Regions from separate parts of the Lysinibacillus sp. FSL K6-0057 genome, predicted to be linked through region 1. Evidence: riboswitches for the same ligand, from Rfam matches in the RefSeq annotation. Region 1 holds a riboswitch; each other region holds the start of a gene.
The links. Region 1 has a riboswitch for S-adenosylmethionine ahead of MHB40_RS23725 (cyclase family protein). Riboswitches for the same ligand answer to the same signal wherever they lie in the genome.
Positions count from the first base shown of each region.

Region 2: it holds a riboswitch for S-adenosylmethionine, as region 1 does, so the genes downstream of both, MHB40_RS08685 (YezD family protein) here and MHB40_RS23725 (cyclase family protein) in region 1, are expected to answer to the same signal.
Region 3: it holds a riboswitch for S-adenosylmethionine, as region 1 does, so the genes downstream of both, MHB40_RS22335 (bifunctional homocysteine S-methyltransferase/methylenetetrahydrofolate reductase) here and MHB40_RS23725 (cyclase family protein) in region 1, are expected to answer to the same signal.
Region 4: it holds a riboswitch for S-adenosylmethionine, as region 1 does, so the genes downstream of both, MHB40_RS02360 (MetQ/NlpA family ABC transporter substrate-binding protein) here and MHB40_RS23725 (cyclase family protein) in region 1, are expected to answer to the same signal.

Region 1 covers NZ_CP152047.1:4,740,948-4,746,930, reverse strand. The annotation lists gene MHB40_RS23740 (DUF2225 domain-containing protein) at 1-76, opposite strand, end outside; gene MHB40_RS23735 (Cof-type HAD-IIB family hydrolase) at 413-1,186, shown strand; gene MHB40_RS23730 (DedA family protein) at 1,258-1,854, shown strand; gene MHB40_RS23725 (cyclase family protein) at 1,885-2,622, opposite strand; SAM riboswitch class I at 2,712-2,818, opposite strand; gene MHB40_RS23720 (hypothetical protein) at 2,915-3,313, opposite strand; gene MHB40_RS23715 (helix-turn-helix domain-containing protein) at 3,440-5,011, opposite strand; gene MHB40_RS23710 (ABC transporter substrate-binding protein) at 5,086-5,983, opposite strand, start outside.
Region 2 covers NZ_CP152047.1:1,835,365-1,841,347, forward strand. The annotation lists gene MHB40_RS08665 (general stress protein) at 1-317, shown strand, start outside; gene MHB40_RS08670 (DMT family transporter) at 354-1,253, opposite strand; gene MHB40_RS08675 (LysR family transcriptional regulator) at 1,388-2,269, shown strand; gene MHB40_RS08680 (phosphopantothenoylcysteine decarboxylase) at 2,341-3,012, shown strand; SAM riboswitch class I at 3,222-3,317, shown strand; gene MHB40_RS08685 (YezD family protein) at 3,352-3,543, shown strand; gene MHB40_RS08690 (flavin reductase family protein) at 3,634-4,119, opposite strand; gene MHB40_RS08695 (VOC family protein) at 4,269-5,054, shown strand; gene MHB40_RS08700 (amphi-Trp domain-containing protein) at 5,559-5,837, opposite strand; gene MHB40_RS08705 (cold-shock protein) at 5,983-5,983, opposite strand, start outside.
Region 3 covers NZ_CP152047.1:4,465,962-4,471,944, forward strand. The annotation lists gene MHB40_RS22335 (bifunctional homocysteine S-methyltransferase/methylenetetrahydrofolate reductase) at 1-986, opposite strand, end outside; SAM riboswitch class I at 1,076-1,176, opposite strand; gene MHB40_RS22340 (protoporphyrinogen oxidase) at 1,276-2,670, opposite strand; gene MHB40_RS22345 (globin-coupled sensor protein) at 3,479-4,771, opposite strand; gene MHB40_RS22350 (tetratricopeptide repeat protein) at 5,401-5,983, opposite strand, start outside.
Region 4 covers NZ_CP152047.1:497,037-503,019, reverse strand. The annotation lists gene MHB40_RS02380 (PucR family transcriptional regulator ligand-binding domain-containing protein) at 1-537, shown strand, start outside; gene MHB40_RS02375 (carbon-nitrogen family hydrolase) at 592-1,386, opposite strand; gene MHB40_RS02370 (pyridoxal phosphate-dependent aminotransferase) at 1,483-2,652, shown strand; gene MHB40_RS02365 (PPC domain-containing DNA-binding protein) at 3,128-3,631, opposite strand; SAM riboswitch class I at 3,754-3,858, shown strand; gene MHB40_RS02360 (MetQ/NlpA family ABC transporter substrate-binding protein) at 3,948-4,778, shown strand; gene MHB40_RS02355 (ATP-binding cassette domain-containing protein) at 4,885-5,910, shown strand; gene MHB40_RS02350 (methionine ABC transporter permease) at 5,903-5,983, shown strand, end outside.

The sequences.
Region 1 (5,983 bases):
CTTTATATGTTGTAAACTGCTTTTTGCAAAATTTACAATCTACACTACTTTCATAGTAGTAAATGTTAAATGCCATAAGAATCAACTCCTTTGCGTGCTCTAGAATTTTATTTCTTTTGTTCTATTTATACGTAAGAATTTATCGTTCAATGTATTTAAGTGATTATCTTTTATTTTAACAATTTTGAGTTCTTTGGTATACTCCTTTAGAATTATTAAAATAAAAATATTCATGGATTTATTAGTTAAATATTATTATAAATACGCTTGTAATAGTTTTTATCGGTGTTGCGAATGGAAGTTATATAGTTTGCTGAAAGTTTGTCAAAATACTTTCACATATTTCATGGAAAAGAAATAATAAACTTGATTCTTGTGGTTCTAAATTACTATTTATGTAGGGGGACTCAAAATGAAATATAACATCGTGTTTTTTGATGTAGACGGCACATTAATTAATTATGAGGATGGCTGTGTGGAAGAAAGTACAAAACAGGCTATTCAGCTATTGCAAGACAAGGGAATCCATCTTGTAGCGGCTACCGGAAGACCTTTATCCATGTGCTCTGAGTTAAAAGAGCTGGGGATTGAAACCTTTATTACAGCAAATGGAGCCTATGTGAAACATAAGGATCTTGTCATACATAAAACACCCATTGCTAAAGATATTGTCCAAAATGTACAGGCTTTTGCGCAGGAACAACAGCATAGCCTAACATTTTTTACAGAGCAACTGTCCATGAATAGCATACAAAGTCCAGTAGCTTTAAGAGCGATGCAAGAAACTTTATCTTTACGGGATTTTCCACTTGTAAATGAAACAATTGTAGATGAAGAGGTTTTTCTCATGTGTCTATATGCAGATGAGCTGGCTGAAAAAAGATATGCTAGCCAATTTTCGAATATATTTTTGCAGCGATGGCATCCTTATATTGTGAATGTATTACAGCAGGATGTTTCGAAGTCATTAGCTATTAAAGCGGTACTGGATTATTTTAACATTAGCCCTGAGAATGCCATTGCCTTTGGCGATGGGGATAATGATATTGACATGTTAGAGTATGTAGGGTTAGGGATTGCCATGGGAAATGGTAGCACAGCTCTAAAAAGTGCTGCCAATTTTGTTACAAAGAAATCTACTGATGGCGGTGTCAATTTTGCTTTACGTCAACTTCAAGTCATTTAGAGTGCTGAGGTTAGACTGTCATGAAACTTATATAGCAGGTCGATTTTAATAAATTTTAGGTGGGATGATTTATGGCACAACACGTGCAGTCTCTAATTGAACATTACGGATACTTTGGGATTATCGTAATTCTAATTGGAGGCATTGTTGGGTTGCCACTTCCTGATGAGGTCTTTTTAACTTATGTAGGCTATAGTGTTTACCGAGAAAGCCTTGAACACATTCCTGCCTTAGTCAGTGCAATGATTGGTGCAGTTGGAGGCATTACTTTAAGCTACTATATCGGTTATCGTTTTGGCTTACCGTTATTGCAGAAATATGGCCCTAAAATTCATATTACAGAGCAAAAAATTGATTTTACGAAAAAGATGTTTACAAAAATTGGACCTACCTTATTATTAATTGGCTATTTTATTCCTGGGGTACGTCATTTGACAGCATATATTGCAGCTATTAATAATTATCCTTATAGGAAGTTTGCGCTTTTTGCCTATACAGGTGCATTTATTTGGACGTTCACATTTATATCATTAGGAAAGATGCTTGGGGAGAAATGGCGATTTGTTGGATACTATTTAACCCATTATAGTATCTATCTCATCCTATTGTTTATTCTAGGAATGCTTATTGCTTACTTTTTATTCAAAAAAAGAAATGGACAAAAATAAAAGTCGGTATACGCTATACCGACTTTTATGTTATGGCAAAATAGCAAATGAGCGCACAGGGAAGCCTGATGCTTTTTCTGGCTTAGGTACGATATTGAAGATGATAGCACCCTTCGCAGGTAGCTTGTCCAAATTAGTCATTAACTCAATTTGATAGGTGTCTTGTTCAAGCACGAAATATTCGCCATCTAGCTTGCCATTTTTACGAAAATCAGCGGCAGAGTCCGTATCGAATGTTTCATGACCAATTGCGCTTACCTTGCGTTCTTTTAGTAAAAACTGTAAAGCCTCTAAACCCCAGCCAGGGATGTGGTTATGTCCTTCTGCATCCTTATTACTGAATGCCTCCTTATCTGGCCAGCGCTTACTCCAATCTGTACGTAATGCTACAAATGTTCCTGCTTCAATTTCTCCATGCTGGGCTTCAAAATCACGAATATCTTCAACACTTAATGAAAAGTCATGGTTGCTAGCAGCCTCTTGTGATTTATTAATGACGACAAGGGGAAGAACGAGTTCTTTTAGTTCTAATTCTTCTAAGTACCGAGTGTCTCGTACAAAATGAATAGGTGGGTCGATATGTGTGCCATATTGACCAGGGAACGTAAATTGTTGGGCAAAAAAACCATCCTCATGAGAGAATAATGTTTCAAATTTAGCGTCCTCAAACATAAAAAAATGTGGTGAATTAGGGCCGAATGTATGTGTTAAATCAACCCATTGTTTTGATTTTAATAATTGCAAAGCTTGTAAAAGTTCATTAGACATCAATTTCCCTGCTTTCTGTTGAAATTAGTGGTAAATAAAAGGAGTCCCCTTATAGAAGAGGACTCCTGCATTAACAACGGTAGTTCTTCTTCTCATCTTCAAGGCGGATCATTTTGCCAATTGGAATTAGCACCATACTGTTGAGCTGGTTGCTGAGACTTCATCGGGCCAATCCCTCCGTCTCTCTTGATAAGAAAAGTGATATAAGAATTTTCAGAAATAACAATACAAATACTTTAGCATAGTTTTTTATAGTTTACAAGTTCACTAGGGATACAAGGTTAAAGTTTTTTCACCAATTTAAATTTAAGGTTACTCCACAACAATCATGATCAATAAGACGTATTCTAAAACTATCTGGTGTATAGTTTGCTTCAAATTTCATCGTGATGCCTGTTGATGTGATTAATCTATCAACCTCTGTTTTATTTGAAAGCTGTGCAGCATTCATTAGATCATGTGCAAATTGTTGGGAGCTATCAATTTTATCCGTAAGTAATTGAGCTTGCTGCATCATCGCCTTTATCCGTGTAGCTGAAATTTTCAATTTATGTGTGTCGACAGGTGGAAAGGGATTAGTGGTCGGCATTGCTAAATGTTGAGGAATAGGTCTTACGGCAAGCTGATGGACGGATGGCGACGTTGGATAATGATAGGGATGAACAAAGTACGGATAAGGATTGTAATACAATGTAATTCCTCCTATCCTATAGCTGATATCTTATCTTATGTAGCCAAATGGCTTTCGGTGTTACTTTCAGTATCAAGTTTGTCCTAAAACATTGAAAAAGGAAGCTATAGTGGGCTTCCTTTTTGTTTAGCCTAGGATATTCAAGACATCATCAATTTTTTTACTATGTGATAAAATGCCATAATTCATCCATGTTAAAAAGTCTACTTCATAGACACATTTACTTTTAACTGCGGCTAGGTTTTTCCAAGTGGGCGTTTTTAAAATAGCACGTTCCTCATTTTCATAAATAGAATGTTGTTTATCAAATGTAATAAACAAGTGATCTGCGTCTAATTGCAGCAATTGATCAAACGTCAGTTGTGCTTTACGTTGATTGTGCGGAATACTCCATACCAGTGGATGTGGCATTAAACCTAAGTCACGATATAAAATGGGCCCCGTATAGCCACATTCAGGACCAGCGTATAGGGTAATGCCAATGGCTGAAATACGGAGAAATGCCACACTTTGCCCATAAACGGATTTGCTAAGAATTTCTTTTGCTTGCTGTACCTTATCCTCATATTGTAGGACCACGTCTTGCATCAAGGAGGTCTTTCCTGTTAAATCAGCAATTTTAAATAAAGTAGATTGCCAGTTCTCACCAGGATGTGAGATATGGCAGACAGGAGCTACCTCATTTAAATGATGAAAGGATTCCCAACGCTCCACACCAGAATCTAGCATAATTAAAGTTGGTTTATAGTGAAGAAGTCGATCCATTTCTCTATTTTGTACATCAATATCTGGCACTTCTTGGAGACCTAAATAGTCTTGTTTTCCCCATTTTGAATGACTGAATTGAGCAATTGGCGTAATCCCAAGGGCGACAAAGAAATCTTCTAAAAATGGTGCAAATACACGTAGATTGCTGCTTTGATTTCTTCGATATTGCCCTGGAGAGATGCCGACCTGTTCTTTAAAACGACGATTGAAATAATACTCATTATTAAATCCGACAGACTGACTAATTTCAAATACTCGATCATTTGTCGTCATTAATAATTGCTTAGCTTTTTCAAGACGAATGTTATTTAAATAGTGAAGAGGGATTTGCCCCGTAATCTCTTTGAAAATGCGGGTGTAATTCCATCTTGGTACATCGGCTAATTCGGCCAACTGCTCAACCGTCCACTCTTTTTCAAAATGTTTATGTAAGTGGTTAATGGACTGCTCAACAGATTGGCGATCATTTTTTTGCACCTGCTTGGGTATAGCTTGATGTAAGAGCAATAACATCAGCTCTTGAAAGTGCACATGCTGCTCAAAAATCGTATGCTCATCCTCCGCTAGGCGGTTTTGATAAATGGCTTCTAGCAGTCTGTGACATTGCGAAACGGGGAGGAGACGTTGCTCTTTAACACGCGTAAAATGGTTAGAAATAGTCTGATTATTACTGAGATAGACAATGTTGAATTGTAATTGATAATAACATAGGTGCTTGCTTTGGATGTGAATACTAACCGTGTTATTGGGCGGTATCAATATGCACTTTTCTTCACTAAGATGTATGGTGTTAGGATCTATTTCTAGCTTTCCACTGCCACTCATTACGATGAAAAGTGTATAGAAATCACTACTAATCAACTGCGTGTTTGATGATTGAATTGCATAAGAGATATTTTGTAACGTATAAACATGTGTTAAGTTACCCATTGATGATTCACCCCTTTATGTTGAATTTGAAGAAAAACACAAAGAAAGCCCTCTTAAGAGCTTTCTTTTGAACATTATTTTACGAACCATTTCTCTAGATCATCATACTTTAGCAAGTTAGCTGTGATGGCACCTGATTGCCAATATGTTCGATCAGCAATATAGACATGCCCATTTTTTACAGCAGGTAGTGTTTTCCATAGTGTACTATCTAACCATTTAATTGCTTCTTGGTTTTCTTCAGACTCCCAAGAGCCGTTTGAAGGGAAAAGGATGATATGATCCGCATCTAATTCTGGAATAGCCTCTTCAGATAAAATCTCGTGGAACTCTGTCATGTCACGGGCTAATGGATGTGGTGTTAAGCCTGTCTCTGTGTAAATATAGCCAGTATAGCGATTTTTAATGCCAAATAACGCTAATGTATTATCTGCTACATTTAGACGTACAACAGCAACTGTTTCGTCTCCAATAGACTTATCTAAGTCTGCTTTTAAATTGGTTACACGTTGCTCATATTGATCAACCATTTCTTTTGCTTTATCCGGAATATTTAAAACATCCGCTATAGTTTTCACGATTTCACGTGGATCTTGTAGAATATCTTCTTTTAAGCGGTAAGTAGGCGCTATCTTCGAATATTCTTCATACTTTGCCTTATCCGCTGCACCATCTACAATGATTAAATCAGGCTTAGCTTGTAGTAATGTTTCTATACTACCAGTAATGTCGAACTCAGGAACATCTAATCCTAAATAGTCTTGTTTACCCCAGGATGGGTGATACCATTGCACTACAGGTTTTACATCCAAGGCAGTTAAATAATCTTCCAAATAGATAGCAGCTACACGCTGTGGGTTTGTAGGGATTTCTACTTTTCCAAACTCATCTTCTACAATTCTTGTATCTTTAGTTGATTGTTCCTCTTTAGCTGTATCCTCTTTTACTTCATTTGAGCCACAGGCACTTAAT
Region 2 (5,983 bases), 2.2 Mb from region 1:
ATCCCCAACAGTTTGAGGATGTAAAATGGGATGCCGATGTGCAAACACATGAGGCTGGAAATTGGGTAGACCAATTCAAATCTTGGTTTACAGGCGACTCAGCTGTTACAGAGGGCTTAAAACGATTTAATCTGTCAGAGGGACAAATCGCTTACTATGCACATCTTGTAGAACAAGGAAGTATTGTCCTATATGCAGAACATGAGGATGATGTTGATACGCTTCAAACCTATCCAGAGACAGCGGAAGAGCAAGAGGAGCGTTTAAGAAATCAACAGCGTATGGCAGAGGCAGAGCAATATAGAAGATTTTTATAAAGAGAAAAACAGAGTGATCCCAGTGATCACTCTGTTTTATTGTATGACTTTTTCTTGTGCGTCTTTCTTGATAAAGCGTAGGGCATGGAAGTGCTCTAATTGAGCCACTAAATTCCCAATAAGAATGAAGCTACCACCAATCGCTAATTTCATAGTTAAGCCTTCTCCGATAAACATCATGGCAAACATAGCGGCAAAAATAGGCTCTAAGGAGAATATTAGACCTGTATGTGTAGCAGAAGTATACTGTTGTGCAACAGTTTGACCAACAAAGCAAAACGCACTACAGATGATGCCAAGCCCTAAAATAGCAATCCAAGATGTTGTGGAATTTGGCAATGTCGGTGTTTCGAATAGAAATGTTAAGCCAAGCGCATAAATACCAGCAAAGCCAAGCTGATAAATTCCGTATGAAATGGATTCTACATTTCGTGTGAATGAGCTGTTTAAAAGTAAATAAATTGAATAACATACCGCAGCAATTGCTACTAATAAATCACCTGTATGGAAAGTGAATGAGCCATGTGCTGTTAAGACGGTAATACCAATCATCGTACAAATGATCGCAAAGCTAACTGCTCGAGAAGGTAATTTTTTTTCAATAAAGCTGCTGAAAATCGGCACTAACACGACTGTTAGGCTCAAGATGAAGCCAGCATTTGAAGCAGAAGTAGACTGTAAACCAAATAAACTTAACGCGAACACAATGAATAATAAAAATCCTTGAATAGCCGCATATTTTAATGTTTTACCATTTACTTTGATCATCCGTTTGTAAAAAATAAGTCCTGCTACGAAAAATGCGATGATACAACGCAATGCCACCACATTATAAACTGCCAATGTTTCTAGCCCCATGACCATAAAGGTATAAGAGAGCCCCCAAAACATTGTGACAATAACCATCAATACATTTGCTTTTCCTTGGATACTCATTATGTTCACCTACCATCTGTGTACTAAAACAGTTTTTATACTAAAAATTACTATATATCTTGTATTGTGATTAGTAAAACGAATGTTTATAATGAATAGGATTAAAAAAATTCATGTATATAGAGGGATTGCGGATGAGCTTAGTTAAATACGAGATTTTAACAAAGGTGGCAGAGGTGGCAAGCTTTACAAAAGCAGCTGATGCACTAGGGTTAACACAGTCTGCTGTGAGTCATGCCGTGTCAAGTTTAGAAAAAGAATTTGGCTTTGCTCTCATTCATCGAAGTCGTGTAGGTGTAACATTAACAAGTGAGGGACAAACGATGCTAAGGGCAATGCGTCAGGTTTTGGATGCGCAGGAATTATTACAGCAGGAAGCAGCTCATATTCTTGGCGTGACACGTGGTAAGGTTCGAATTGGTGTAATTTCAAGTATTTCTTCGAATTGGATGCCAGAAATTGTTCGGATTATGGATAATCAATTTCCAGGAATACAGGTGGAGTTACGAGAGGGAGATTACTATGAAATTGAACAATGGCTTTTAAGTGGTGAAGTAGAAGTCGGGTTCTTGAATGGTCAAAAGTCAGAGCAATATCAATTTACTGAGTTACAACAAGACCCATTATTATGTATTGTTTCGGATAAAAGTCCCTTATTTGATAAGACAGAAATTGATATCGTAGACCTAGAGGATATGCCATTTATTATGACTTCCTATAAAGGGACAAATGATGTCAAGGTGCTATTAGAGCAATATCATATAAAGCCGAATATTCGCTTTGAGCTTTCTGAGGAGGTAGGGATTCTTTCTATGATTTCACATCATTTAGGGATTAGTATTTTACCCCAATTGGTTATTCAAAATTTACCACCAACATTGAAAGCGATTCCATTAAAGCAAGGTGGCTACCGCACCATTGGGATTGCTATGAAACACCATGCTTCACCCGTTACAAAGAAATTTGCAGAGATTTTAAGCGCTTGGTTAAATGAACAAAACAGCTCCCTACGATAGTCGCTATTGAAGCATATCCTTACATTACGTTAAAATAGTATTTGTATATATTTCAGAAAATAGGTGAGTGTATGGGGACATTACAAGGCAAAACCGTACTCATTACAAGTGGGGGAACACTTGAAAAATGGGATCGTGTACGAGGGCATACGAATTTATCAAAAGGCACAATGGGCTGTTATTTAGCAGAGGCGGCGCTGGCTGCTGGCGCTAACGTAGTATATATGCATGGTTACTTTGCACAGCTCCCAGAAAACCACAACAAAATGACATTGATAAAATTTGAAGGCATAGAGGATTTAGGACAAAAGGTGTGTCATGCTGTCCAACAACAAGTCGATATCGTCATTATGGCTGCTGCTGGCTCTGATTGGGTCATTGACAAGGTGTATGATCAATCAGGTAATTTAATGGAGGAGGCGGGGAAAATGCCTTCCGACGAACCACCTATTATTCATTTTAAAAAGGCGCCAAAAGTGTTAGGACAAATCAAGGGCTGGCAACCAAAGGTAACATTAGTAGGCTTTAAGCTCGAAGCGACGGATGATGAGGAGTTCTTGCTAGCTCGCGCAAGACTGCGTATGGAAACAGCCAATGCTCAATTTATGGTAGCAAATAGCTCCCAGTCTTTATACGGAGGGGACGAGCCTCATTGGATCGTGCCTGCTGAAGGCCAACCAATCAAGGTGATGGGGAAGCAACAGACCGCACAAGCTTTAATGGCCTGTTTACAAGAACAATAAAATCAAGAACTGTGCAGAGGCTATATTTCTGTGCAGTTTTTTTCTTTGCTTCTGTGGTTAGATATACTGACATAGCATACAATACGGTAGGATTATGTGTGAATAGTCTATAAAATTCTCACATTGCATAGTATTCAACTAGGTTTTCTAATATTTTGTATTGACATTCCTATAGCAGAATTATAGAATTATTTTCAAGAAACGCAGTACTCTTATCAAGAGAGGTGGAGGGACTTGGCCCAATGAAGCCTCGGCAACCGAAAAACAGGTGCCAAATCCAACAGATGGTGTCTGAGAGATAGGAGGGGCTATCAATCAGTTTGATGCGTTGGCCTCTTTATGATCAATAAGGATAAAAAAGAAGGGGTGTATCGTATGGCTCAGTCGGTAAAAGTAGATGATAAGAAATTAGAGGCAATTGCGAAGGCGATTCAAAATCTTGAATTTGGTGAAGTGCATATTACGATTCAAGATGGTGTGATTGTGCAAATTAATAGGCTTGAAAAGCAGAGATTTCCGCAGAAAAAATAACAATGATTTCAGTAGAACTTATGTCAAACGGCCACCTATAAGCATGAAGGATTTCCTTTGCTTACAAGTGGCCCTTTTTTTGTGTAAAGGCTAGCTATAAAAGCTTTTTGGTATAGGACCGATATGACGGCGATGATAAAGTAAAGGCTCTTTTTGAGCATTTGTAATGTCTATTACCTGCCCAATAAAAATGGTATGGTCGCCAGCATCAATTTGCTGAAACGTTTTACATTGTAAATTAGCTGCTGTATCATGTAAAATCGGTAGTCCAAAAGAGGAAGTTGACCACTGTGCTTGTGCAAAGCGATCAGGGATTTTACTTGCAAATAGTGTACATAAATGTTCTTGATCACTCGCTAAAATATTGACCGCAAAATTTGGCGCAGCCGTAAAATAAGGATGGAGCTGAGATTTTTTATCGAGTGACCACAAAATAAGGAGCGGGTCGATTGAAACAGATGCAAAGGAATTGACGGTTAAGCCAATAGGTTTTGTGTCATGACATGTCGTGACAACTGTTACGCCTGTAGGATAATTACCTAATGCTAATTTAAAAGCAGCTACTAAATCTGTCATTCAAATCACCTCTTTATGAAATTAGTGAACGGAGTTTGTAGGTAAACGAAACTTTTTTTCATATCCTACTAGTAACTCCTTTTCTTGAGTAAATTTTAAACCAATCAAACATACAGGTAAAGGTAATGGGGAAAGAAAGGGGAATGGCCATGACTTTATATTTTGATCATCTGGTTCATCAAGTGGAATCACCAGAAAATATAAAGGTTTTCTTCAATAAACGAAATGTCCATACAGTGAATGGTGGGCAGCACACGATGTGGGGGACTTATAATACGTTAAGCTACTTTGGCTTAAGCTATATTGAACAAATTGCTATCTATGATCGTGATTTATTTGAGCAAGCGGCACAATACCCATATTCCCTACATTATACGTTTAAACGTGATCAAGAGCGCCAGGGATTTTCTCGAATTGCCCTGCGCACAAAAAATATTGAGGAAGAGGGTCGGCGCTTGCGAGCATTAGGCTATGAAGTATATGGGCCAGATGCATGTAGCCGAACAAGACCAGATGGCACTGTTGTAGAATGGAAGCTACTGCATTTTGGCAAGCCAGATCTTCCAATCGATTTTCCATTTTTGATTGAATGGGCGGAGGAAGATGAAGAGCGTTTGGCTCAACTAAAGGCAAGTGGTGCCATTGATGTAAAACAGGCTATAACGATGGAATCCATCCAATTCTATGTCAAGGACATGCAGGCAACCGTTCAGCTGTGGCAAGAGGCGTTGCAGCTACCAGAGCCTGTGCAATATGAGCAGTATATGTCACTACAGCTACCGAATATGCGTTTAGATTTCTATAAGGAAGAGAGCGCAGTAGCCATGACACTCGGTCATGTCAAAGAAGGGCCATTTGGCGTGACATTAAAAGATCCAAAACGTACAAAGGAAACGTTAGTTTGCCCAGGCGCTTTTTATTGGATAAATCGATAATGAGAAAAATCCACTTCAACAGAGAAGTGGGTTTTTACATGTTGCTGAACTAGAAGAAAAAGACTTTTTCATAAGGCGAGAGGTTGATTTCCGTTCCGCCAGCGTCCTTTCCAGGGGGCGTCCGATGAGCCGCTTCACTCACTTCCGTTCGCTCCAGGGTCTCTTCTGTGACGCTAAATCCCCTAGGAGTGACGCTGGCTCCACTCCAATCAACTTGCTACAAAAGTTGACTTTATTAATCTTTCATCATTTCCATAGTGTAAAGTAATTAGTCACGACAACCACTAATAAGTGAAAACCCTTCATTTGTATTTGTAAATACCTTTACTAAAACGATAACCCTTTTGTGGATTAGAGTGGAAGGCTTTTTGATTAGTAAAACCGGCGAAACCATACACGGAGAGTCGGCGTCAAGCAAGTAGCCTGCAACGGAATTCTATTTTCACCTTCCTATTCGATAGAAAAATCCACTTCAACAGAGAAGTGGATTTTCGTTGCCTATTATTATTCTATCGTCATTTTTTTCGGTAATTCTGTACCTGTATACCAATCAAATTCAATTTCAAATGAATGCTTGTCGCCCTTTTTTGTATAGGAGTATTCGATTTTGAGCTGCTCACTAGGGCTAACAACAGTTGGCTCTGTGCCTTGAACAAAAGTGAATTCACCATTTTCTTTAAGCTTCTTTGCAATCGTTTCTAGTGTTGCCGCAAATTCTGCTACACTTTGTCGTTCTTTATGCTTCAAAATAACTTCTGTCATTGGTTTATTTTGTTTTTGCATCGAAATCCCTCCTTACTTATTGTTACTTCTATTATAACATGGAAGGGTCACTAAGCTTTTATAACAACACAAAAAGCGGATGAAGGAAACGATCCTTTTCCTAATCCGCTGCTAATCTGGAACTACACGGATAGCCCCATTCTGCT
Region 3 (5,983 bases), 270 kb from region 1:
GGTGTATCCAATTCTACTATGACAGAGCGTTCACGTTTTACTTTTTCATGAAGAGGCTCATACTTTGGTGGCTCTGCTTCACGAACAATCTCAATCTTTTCAGGTTTCGCATGCTTTTCCTGAACCGGTGATAACTCTTCTAAATACTTCTTTGCTGCTGCAATATGTTTCGGTGTCGTACCACAGCAGCCCCCTATTAAGCGTACGCCTTGATCACGTAATTCGACAGCCGCTCGACCAAAATAATCCGATTCTGATTCATAAACGACACGTCCATCTTCTAAGTCAAGAAGTGAGGCATTCGGATAGGCAGACATAAATGCCTTGTTAGGAAGTTCTACACCTTCAAATGCTTGAATCGTATGATGTGGACCTAGTCGACAATTGACACCCACGATATCTGCACCGAGTGTTTCTAGCTCATGCAGGGCATTATTTAAAGACATTCCATTTTGTAAAACACCAGGCTCATGCATAGATACTTGTGCAATAATCGGTAAATTTGTTTTGGCACGTAGCATCTTTAAGGTTGCAGTTAATTCTTCAAAATCATAATAGGTTTCAAGTAAAAGGCCGTCTGGATTTCCTGCAAGTAAAACATTTGCCTGTTCTTCAACTGTCGCTAATATTTCATCTAATGTTGCATCACTTTTACGAATTCCTCGAATACCTCCAATTGTCCCTAAGACAAATTGACCGCCATCTGCCGCTGCTCGTTTTGCAATGGTAATAGCCGCTTCATTAAATTGTTGGACCCGTGATTCTAATCCATAGCGAGCTAATTTAATGGCATTTGCACCGTACGTATTCGTTTGAATGATGTCAGCACCAGCTGCAATATATTCTCTATGAATCTTTTCAATTAACTCAGGTCTCTGAACATTCATTTCCTCATGGCAATACTCCAATCCATAGCCATATAGCACTGTGCCTATTGCACCGTCTGCTGTCAATACATGCGTTTTTAACCTTTCAAGCAATCCCATAAAACTAGCCTCTCTTCCTATGTCTCTATATAATAAAAAGCCTTCTTTCATAAAAAAAGAAGGCTTTAACGATTCATCATTGTTGTTCCTTCTCATCTTCGACTCAACGGTCTTCTGGATTTAGCACCTGACAATAAAGTTGGTTGCTGAAGCTTCAATGGGCCAGTCCCTCTGCTTCTCTTGATAAGAATTAAGTATGAATTTTTTAAATAATTAAAAGAATCATATCGTTTACTGACGAATGAGTCAAGACTATTTCACATAACAAAGTTTTTTTCCACTTAAAACCTTAGAAATTGGCAAGTTCCTTCGCAAGCTCTTCACCAATTTTTTTCCCGTTTTGAATGCAAGCACCGATACCTACGCCAAAATATGAGCACCCAGCAATCGATAAATGTGGATACTTTTCATGTAATTCCTGTAGTAATCCTTGTAACGCTTCACGATGAGCTAGATCATATTTAGGCATTTGATCAATCCATTTTGTTACATTCACAACTGTTGGCTGTTCCTCAATTCCTAGGCTTTTCCTCACGTCTTCTAAAGCTACAGCTGCCAATTCTTCATCCGTCATGGCACGTAGTTGCTCATAGGCTGGATTGATGCTCTTATAAAAGAGTCGTACAAGTAATTTATGTTCTTTCGATGTATGCTTCCATTTACGACTCGTCCAGGTTGCTGCATTACAAGTAACATCCGAATTATGCGAAACAATATAGCCCGTTCCATCTGCTGGCAATCTAGAGTCTGGCACATCAAAGCCTAAATAGATGGTAATGGCTGACGCTGTCGTAAATTGGTCAAAATAGCGGTTTAAAGATTCATCCTGTAGTAGATTTTGAACAGCATCATTCGGTAATGCTAAAACGACATAATCTGACTCAATATTTTCACCATTAGCTAAGGAAATTGTGTAGTTTTTATCTTGTTTTTGAACATTTAGAGTAGTAACGCCCTTGATGATTTCTACATCTGATAATGTTTGTTCAAGTCGATCAATTAAAGAAGATAAACCATTTTTAAAGGATATAAATTTTTTGTTCGCTGCTTTAACAAATTGCTCACGATTCGCATCAAATCCTTTAATAATACTTCCATAATTATTCTTATAATCAATTAAATACGGTAAAGTAGAGCCAATGGAAAGCTGATGTAAATCTCCTGAATAAACACCTGCAAGTACTGGTGCAATTTGATTTTTCACCAGTTCCTCCCCTAAATAGTAAGTTAAAAATTCTCCTATTGAACTTTCCTTTGTGAAGCCGTTGTTAGGTAATGTCAAATCCTTTAACGCTTCTTTTTTTCCTTGCTCTGAAATAAGTGTACTTTCTTCTAAGGATGCCAAACTCATCGGTATACCAAATGTTGAATCTGTTGGTATAGCGTGTAACTCATTATTCGTATAAATATAAGAAATACCTGTTTCGTTGTAAACTAGCTCCGCTTCAAAATCAAGCTCCTGTACGAGTTCCATAACGCCTTGATGACGGGCTACAATAGAATCAGCACCTGTTTCCATGATGAAACCTTGTTCATGTGCTGAATATAATTTGCCTCCTAAATATGTATTTTTTTCTACAAGCACTAGACGAACATCTAAATTATTCTCCTTCACTTGACGTTGTAAATAATGCATTGTACATAGTCCTGTAATTCCGCCGCCTAAAACAACAACTGTTTTCATAGTAACCGCCCCTATTTTTAGTTCTTTCTACAGTATAATCTTTTTTTCATTGAAAATTACGTTAAACCCTTTACAAATTTAGCAAAAATAGAGCTATTTCATCAGTGAAATAGCTCTCCTTAGTGTTGAAAAACAAAACAGTCAATTGAAAGGTAGAAATGGATTTCCGTTGCAGTCTACTTGCTTTCCTGTGGGCGAGCGCCGAATCGCTTCCTCCGCTACCGCTCCGTGCAGGGTTTCGCCTGTCTCGCTATCCCACGGGAGTCAAGTAGCCTTCCACTTCAACCCACTAACTTTTTAGCAAAGGTTTTCAAATAAAGTGAAGGTGCTCACTACTCTTTATGAAGAGGTGTTGTCACGCATCACTTCTCCACACTGAAAATAAGAGCTTATCCCCGCTAAGAATACAGATAATAGGCGATTTGATCGCTATGCTACTATGAAAAAAAGTAAAGACACTTTGCAGAATGGATGATTGGAGTGGAGCCAGCGTCACTCCTAGGGGATTTAGCGTCACAGAGGAGACCCTGGAACGAACGGAAGTGAGTGAAGCGGCTCCTCGGACGCCCCCTGGAAAGGACGCTGGCGGAACGGAAATCAACCCCTCACCCTGCAAAGTTGCCTTTTCTGCCGTTGACATCCTCTTTTTTCAACAACATGTAGAGCTATTTCATCAGTGAAATAGCTCTTGCTTTCTGAATCTCTAAAAGATCCATCCTCTATTGCAATATTTACACAACAAACATTTTAATAGGTACTATAGTGTTTAATACTTCTAAAAATACAAATAGATGTAAATGTTAGTAGTCTATCCTTTTAAATTTTGCGCAAAGTTCGCTAATTTTTCTGCTGAATTCGTTACCTCAGTAAATGAAGTGCCTAATTCACTTAATATGCCTACAATTGCTTGTATTTTCGTTGCCATACAATCATTTTGATCTTTTGCTTCTGTCATGGCTCCCAATATACTCGTAAATTGACCTTCAGTTTGTAACATATTTTCCTCACCAGCTGCTACTTCATCTTGAATATTTGTCAAAGAATGCTCTAATTTCTCGGTTCGTTCACCCGTTTTTTTCAATAACAAAGCAACCGCTGTAACTGATTCTTTTGTTTGAATCGATAATTTACGCACTTCGTCAGCCACTACACTAAAGCCCTTCCCTGCTTCCCCAGCGCGTGCTGCTTCAATTGCAGCATTCAAAGCCAACAGATTCGTTTGATTCGCAATATTGGTCACAACACTCATGATTGTTTCCATTTCCCTAGACATACCTGATAATTGTTCAATATTTTCTTCTATATCATGAAGAGAATGAATAATATTGAGCATATTTTGTGATTGATTTTTTAAACGTTCGCGACCCTCAAGTGCTTGATTTTCAGCCAATGTAGACACTTCGAGTGATTTTTTGGCCAATTGTTTAATTTCGTCAGATTGTTTGCTTAAGCAGCAAAATGAATCATTTGTTTCCTGCGAGATTGTTGCAAGAGCTTCCGAAGAATCTACAATTTGTCGTTCAATCGCATCTTTTTCATGCACCATTTTTTCCTTCAGCTGTTCCACCGTGTTTTCAAAAGCTTCTAAAACAAGTTGTTGCTCAAAATTACAAATTTTCGATATAGCTCTGATCGTATTGAATTGATCTTGTGGAAACTCTATATTTTTTTCGACTAAATCAATAAATGATATCGATAAATCTTGGAATGCACAGATATACCACTGTGTTCTAAGCCCAATGTGGACATGCACCTTTGCAATCTTTACACGTCTTTGGTAATACAACTCATCAATGGTTCCGTTAAACATTTCAATAATATGCTGCCGTAATGTTACTTTAAGCTTTTCTACAGAACTATGATGACTAATAATATCTACCAAATGATGCTCTGTTCCTATCATGTTGTAAAAACGGTTTACGATGTGATCTACATTGTCCATAACATATGGCTGGAAAGCTTTTAAATATTGTAAGTCTTTCTTCGTTAAGTTCAGCATATCAATTTGCTTCGCCATTGATTGGCGAGAAGACAAATCCATTTTCACTGTGTATTGCTGTAAATCCAATACCTTCGTCTTTCTCTGTTTTTGAAAAATCACACATCTTCCCTCTTTCATTCCGTTTACTTTCATCAGGCTGAGAAACATCAAATCCCTTTTAACATATTGATGAATACATGAAAAAATACCGATAAAATAACTTTGGCCAGATTTAATGGTTACATCGGTTCGTACAATTTCAAATGACACACTGCCTCCAAAAGTGTGTCGAGTACCCATTTGTTCAATCCTCATAAGGTCATTTGTTCTCAACAAACAGATATAGTCACTACATGACTAGCAGTAAATTTATTTACGTATGCTTCTTTTCAAAATCACTCATATACATTAATCATTTTATAAATGGCTGTCAATCTTATTAATACCATTATTTTACATAAAATGTATAAAAAGTCCTTGTTGTTAAATAAACCGTACTAAACAATAAAAAAGCTACCACAATACTATTCGGTAGCTTTTTTAACCATTTTTTTGTTTATTATGCTTACTTGTTTTATATTTATTCTATTTTTTTATTGGTTATCTTTAATTTTCACTATATTAATATTTTTTACCCTCAACTAACATCTATCTACATACCCATAAACAGTAGTCATTACAAGACTAAAAGACCCATTCGCTACTGCTGTATAAATCATTCTAAAAACCTATACTTTTTAACACTAAATTTACAAACCTTTAAGTTCCTGTAATATTTTAGCCGCTTCTTCGGAGCCAGCATCTGCTGCGAGTCCATACCATTTGATAGCTTCTTTCAGATTTCTATCTATTCCTTTATCTTTATTGAAAATATGTCCTAATTGTAACTTGGCATCCACATCCCCTTGAAGGGCAGCCTGCTTAAACCAATGAATACCTTTTTCAATATTGCGTATTCCTGTTAGACCATTACTCCATATATAGCCTAAATCATAAAAGGCATCTACATGATATTGTTCCGCAGCTCTTTCATACCAAAATAGTCCACGATTGACATCTTTCGCTTGACCTAAGCGCCCCTCTAAATAAATTCCACCAAGTCGATATTGTGCTTCGACATACCCTGCCTCAGCTGATTTTTTATAGGCATTAAAAGCTGCTTCCACATCTATCTCAACGCCTAACCCCTGCTCATAAATAATGCCTAACGTAAACATTGCCTCTGCCACATTCTTTTTTGCAGCATAGTCAAACCATTTTTTTGCTAATGTATAATTCGTTGGTACGCCCTCGCCATTAAAGTACATATCCGCTAAATTATTGGCGGCATCC
Region 4 (5,983 bases), 810 kb from region 1:
CTTCATACAAAAGATAGTAAAGCCACTCGTGATATGTTAAATAACCTGTTTTCCTCCTTACCCAAAACTGAATTTTATAAAAAGCAGCAAACACAGGGTTATCAGATAGCCGTTGGGAAAGTGGTTTGTGATGTTGATGAAATTCCTAAAAGCTATCAAACTGCCCTAGAAACCTTATATATTTGTCGAAAGGTACAAACGTCCTCGTTCTTTTATGATGATCTGCATTTATATCATTTAATCTATAAATTACAAATGCAAGTAAATTTACAGGAAGTGATATACGACTATTTACAGCCCGTTATTGAATACGATGAAAAAAACAATAGCAAGCTCCTCGAAACATTACAGGTGTATTTACAAACAAACGGCTCTAAACAGCAAACAGCGAACCAATTGTTTATTGTGCGTCAAACACTCTATCACCGCTTAAAAAAGCTTGAAAGTTTACTAGGAAAAAATTTTATGAAGGGGCATAACCGCATTACACTTGAATTTATGCTACTAGCCAATTCATTGATCGAGGATAAGAGCTAGAAAAAAAGTTGGCACGCTCAAAAGGGGATCTCCCCTCCTATGCGTGCCCCTTTATTACCCTTTCACAACTACATCCTGATACAGTCCAGGTCTGCGATCATCGTAAACAGGGATTCTTCCACGTACTTCATCGACAATCGAAAAGTCTACATCGATCACCGCTACTTCCTCGTCCTCAGCACCAACCCAAAGTACTTCTCCCCAAGGCTGAATAATCATAGATTGCCCATTAAAGTTTTCTACCTTTTTCGAAATACGATTAACTGCTATCACAAAGCATTGATTTTCAATTGCACGAGCCTGCAGCAATGTTTTCCAATGGTCAATCCTTGGAGTTGGCCACTGCGCTGGTACAAATAATACCTTTGCTCCTTGTAATGCATGGGCACGTAACCATTCTGGGAAGCGAATATCATAGCAAATAACACCAGCAGCTTCAATGTCACCTAGAGCAAAACGATTCATTTCATTCCCTGCCTCTAAGTAAAGATGCTCGTCCATTAAACGGAAAAGATGTGCCTTGCTATATTCCCCTACAAGCTCTCCATTACGATCAAAGGTATACATCGTATTATAAAATTTGTCGCCTTTCTTTGTTGAAACAGAGCCACCTACAATATGTACATCTAGTTCCTTAGCTAGTTTAGCTAAAAAGGCTTTTGTCCGCCCCCCATCGCTATCCGCTAGCTCAGGCAGTTTTTCCAAAGCATAGCCTGTATTCCACATTTCAGGTAACACAATGATTTCTGCCCCTTGTTTTGCAGCTTCTCGAATCTTATCCTCAGCACGTGCAAAATTTTCTTCAACTTTGCCAAAGCCTACATTTAATTGAATACAACCGATTTTCATATCTATTCCTCCTCTAGACAATTAACAGAAAAAGTAATACTATTTGCTTCATATTCTTCAATAATAATTATTATATTCTGAAAAAGGTGATTATGCATGGAATTCTCTAAAAAACTACAGCAACTACCCACTCAATTTTTTGCAGCACTCGTTCAAAAAGTAAACACGGCCTTAGAAGAAGGACGTGATGTCATTAACCTTGGGCAAGGAAATCCCGACCAACCCACGCCTCCTCACATCATTCAAGCATTACAGGAGGCGGCTGAAAACCCACAAAACCATAAATATTCACCGTTTCGAGGTATCGCTGAATTACGCCAAGCAGCTGCCGACTTTTATCAACGTGAATATCATGTGGAACTAAATCCTGACACAGAGGTAGCGATTCTTGGTGGGACAAAAATCGGTCTAGTTGAACTACCTTTAGCTGTGTTAAACCCTGGCGACACGATGCTCTTACCAGACCCTGGCTATCCAGATTACTTATCAGGTGTCGTATTAGGGGATGTTAATTTTGAAGTGATGCCGCTTTTTGCTGAAAATGATTTCTTACCTGATTATGATGCATTATCTGATGAAGTGAAAGAAAAGGCAAAGCTACTTTACCTAAATTACCCGAACAATCCTACAGGTGGTACAGCAACACTTGCGTTTTTTGAAGAAACCGTTCGTTTTGCGAAGGAGCACAATATTATCGTATCACATGATTTTGCTTATGGAGCAATAGGATTTGACGGGAATAAACCAATTAGCTTCCTACAAGCAGAGGGTGCAAAAGAAGTTGGGATTGAAATGTATACCCTATCGAAAACCTATAATATGGCAGGCTGGCGTATAGGCTTCGCCGTTGGGAATGCGGAGATTATTGCTGCTATTAATCTTATTCAGGATCATCTGTTTTGTAGTCAATTCCCTGCTATTCAACAAGCAGCAGCAGTAGCACTGACAGCTTCCCAACAATGTGCGGATGAACTACGAGCTACTTATGAGCGTCGCCGAAATGTACTCATTGAAGAAGCTCAAAGAATCGGCTGGCATGTTACGGCTCCAAAAGGCTCCTTCTTCGCATGGCTTCCTGTACCACTAGGCTATACAAGCGAACAATTTGCCGATCTATTGCTTGAAAAAACTGATATTGCTGTGGCAGCTGGCAATGGTTTCGGTCAATATGGCGAAGGCTACGTCCGTATCGGTTTGCTGGTAAGCGAAGAACGTTTACGTGAAGCAATCCATAGAATCGAGCAATTACAATTATTTAACAAATGACAATACCATCAATAGAATATTTGTGAAAGGTGAAAAGGCCTTCCACCCCAATCCATAAAAGTGTTATCGTCTTAACAAAGGTTGTACAAATAAAATGAAGGTGTACACTACTCATTTTTATTGAGGGTTGTTGTGACTAATCATCTCTCCACATTGAAAATAAGAGCCTATCCTCTCTCTAATCATACAAATAATGAGTTATTTTGTTCACTACTACTAGTATGAAAGAGGGAAAGACATTTTTACAGAATGGTTGATTGGAGTGGAGCCAGCGTCACTCCTAGGGGGATTTAGCGTCACAGAGGAGACCCTGGAGCGAACGGAAGTGAGTGAAGCGGCTCATCGGACGCCCCCTGGAAAGGACGCTGGCGGAACGGAAATCAACCCCTCACCTTGCTAAAAGGTCTATTTCTGCTAGTGACATGATCTTTTTTCCACAACATGTGTCCTGTAGCTAACTCTAGCTACAGGATCATTATTTTTCGATTTTCCTTGGCTGCCCTAAACCATTTTCTAATGGATAAAATTGAACATGACCTGTTTCATCATCCAATTTTCGAATATGTTGAATACCTTGTACCTCAGCCAGCACGATGTCAGCAGTAATAACAGGATTTCCCCCTTTTATTAAATGCCCACCTGACACAACACCCCATTGATCGCTCATAGAACCATGGAAATGTGTTTCATATCCCCCGTCACGCTTACACACCACACCAGAGCCTTGAATAAATTCAAGTGGTCCATCTTTTTCAACCACATCACTAAAACGAACTTGAATCTGAGCTGTTGCATCTGGCACTAAATATACAAAGCTACTTTTTTGAAAGCTACCAATACAGCTAACAATCGTTGCTGACTCAATATGATTCTCTTCACAGAGCGCCTCAATTCCCTCAATGATATCTGTCCCTGTTAGAAGACGAGCACTAATAACCTTACCAAATGAACCTATACCATAATTAACTCTCACAGACATTGTTATCCCTCTTTCACGTCGAAATATTATAATTATATAAAAATTTTAAAAATTAATTATTGACTTACTATACCCTATAAATTATATTAGTTCTATCGGAATTACAAAAAAATATTATAAATCTCTTATCAAGAGTAGCTGAGGGACTGGCCCTATGAAGCTCGGCAACCTCCTTTTTAAAGGAAGGTGCTAAATCCTGCAAACGATCTTCGTTTGATAGATAAGAGAGGACATCTTTTCATGAGCCTCTCTTAGTTTGTAAGAGAGTTTTTTTATTTTCAAAAAACCGATAAAAACAATCTTGGAGGTAGTTTTCATGAAAAAGAAAAATAAATTTTTAGTAGGTTTAGCAAGTTTAACATTAGTAGCAGCGCTAGCAGGCTGTGGCTCTAAAGAAGATAGTAAAGGCCAAGCTGAGGCAATTGATGAAAAGAAAATCGTCGTAGGTGTCACTTCTGGTCCACATGAGCAAATTGCAGAAGTAGCAGCTAAAGTAGCAAAAGAAAAAGGGCTAGAAGTAGAGCTAAAATCATTTTCTGACTATGTTTTACCTAATACTTCCTTAGCTGAAGGTGATCTTGATGCGAACAGCTATCAACACGAACCTTTCCTCGATACATTTAATAAAGATCATGATACAGATTTAGTCCCAGTGGGCAAAACGATTTTGAATCCAATGGGTATCTACTCTGAAAAATATAAATCCTTTGATGACATTCCGGATGGTGCAACGTTTGGCCTACCAAATGACCCAACGAATGGAGCACGTGCCCTCTTTGTTTTACAAGAAGCTGGCTATATTAAGCTAAAAGATGGCGCAGACTTAACAGCTTCGATCCGTGATGTAGAAGAAAACAAAAAGAATTTAAAATTCATTGAATTAGAGGCAGCTCAAATTCCTAAACAGCTTAGTGAAGTAGATGTAGCAGCTATAAATACAAACTTCGCATTAGAAGCTGGCATTAACCCTAAAGACGACTCTATTTTATTGGAATCTACTGACTCTCCATACGTGAACTACATTGTCGTACGCGCTGAAAATGAAAATGACCCAACAATTAAAAAGTTCGTTGAGGCTTACCAATCTGATGAAGTACGTCAATTCATCGAAGAAGAATTCAAAGGTTCAGTAATCCCTAGCTGGTAATACATTCAGGAAGCTTCTATAAGCCGAAGAATCTGCCGAAATTCCTCTATGGGAAGACGAGCAGATTCTTGCTTTTTAGAAGGTTGAGAAAGGAGCAAACAATCGCATGATTCAATTACAAAATATCTCAAAAGAATTCAAGTCGAAAAAAGGCATCATTAAAGCTGTGGATGGGATCAATCTTCATGTAAAAAAGGGACAAATTCATGGTGTGATCGGCTATAGTGGTGCTGGTAAAAGTACACTCATTCGTTGTGTTAATCTACTAGAACGTCCTACAGCAGGAAAAGTAGTGATAGACAATGTAGACATTACGACCCTTTCTCTTCATGAATTACGTCAAACACGCCAAAAAATCGGGATGATTTTCCAACACTTTAATCTATTAAAAACAGCAACAGTTTACAATAATATTGCTGTTCCCTTAAAACTACTAGGCTATAAAGAGACGGAAGTAAAAAACCGGGTAGCTAAATATGCTGAAATTGTAGGCTTAACAGATAAACTAGATAGTTACCCAAATCAACTTTCAGGTGGTCAAAAACAACGTGTGGCTATTGCACGTGCCTTGGCACAGGAGCCAGAGATTTTGCTTAGTGACGAAGCAACAAGTGCACTTGACCCTGAGACAACGGAAGCCATTCTTGAATTGTTGTTAAAAATTAACCGTGAATTAGGCATTACGATTCTGCTCATTACACATGAAATGAATGTGATTCAAAAAATTTGCGATGAGGTTTCTGTTCTAGAATCAGGGAAAGTTGTGGAATTCGGCACAGCTATAGAACTTTTTGCAAAACCGAAGCACCCTACAACGCGAAAGTTTTTAAATACAATTTCACAACGTAATTTATCCCCTTCTCTTATTGAGCAATTAAATGTTTCAGGTAGTGTAATCCGTTTAACATTCCTTGGTGAAAGTACTGGTAAGCCATTATTAGCAGAAGTCACTAAGGTATACGATGTGCAACCAAATATTTTAACGGCTAATATTATTGAATTAAAAAACGGCATTGTCGGCAATATTGTGGTGCATCTACATGGCGAGACGCAGATTGTCCAAAAGGCGCTAACTTATTTTTCGGAAAATGGCGTGGCAGTGGAAGAATTAGGAGGTGCGTTCAATGAGTAGTATCCAAAGTTTCTTTACAGATTGGTCAGATGTTATTGGCAAAGCAATTATCGAAACATTTCAAATGGTCGGA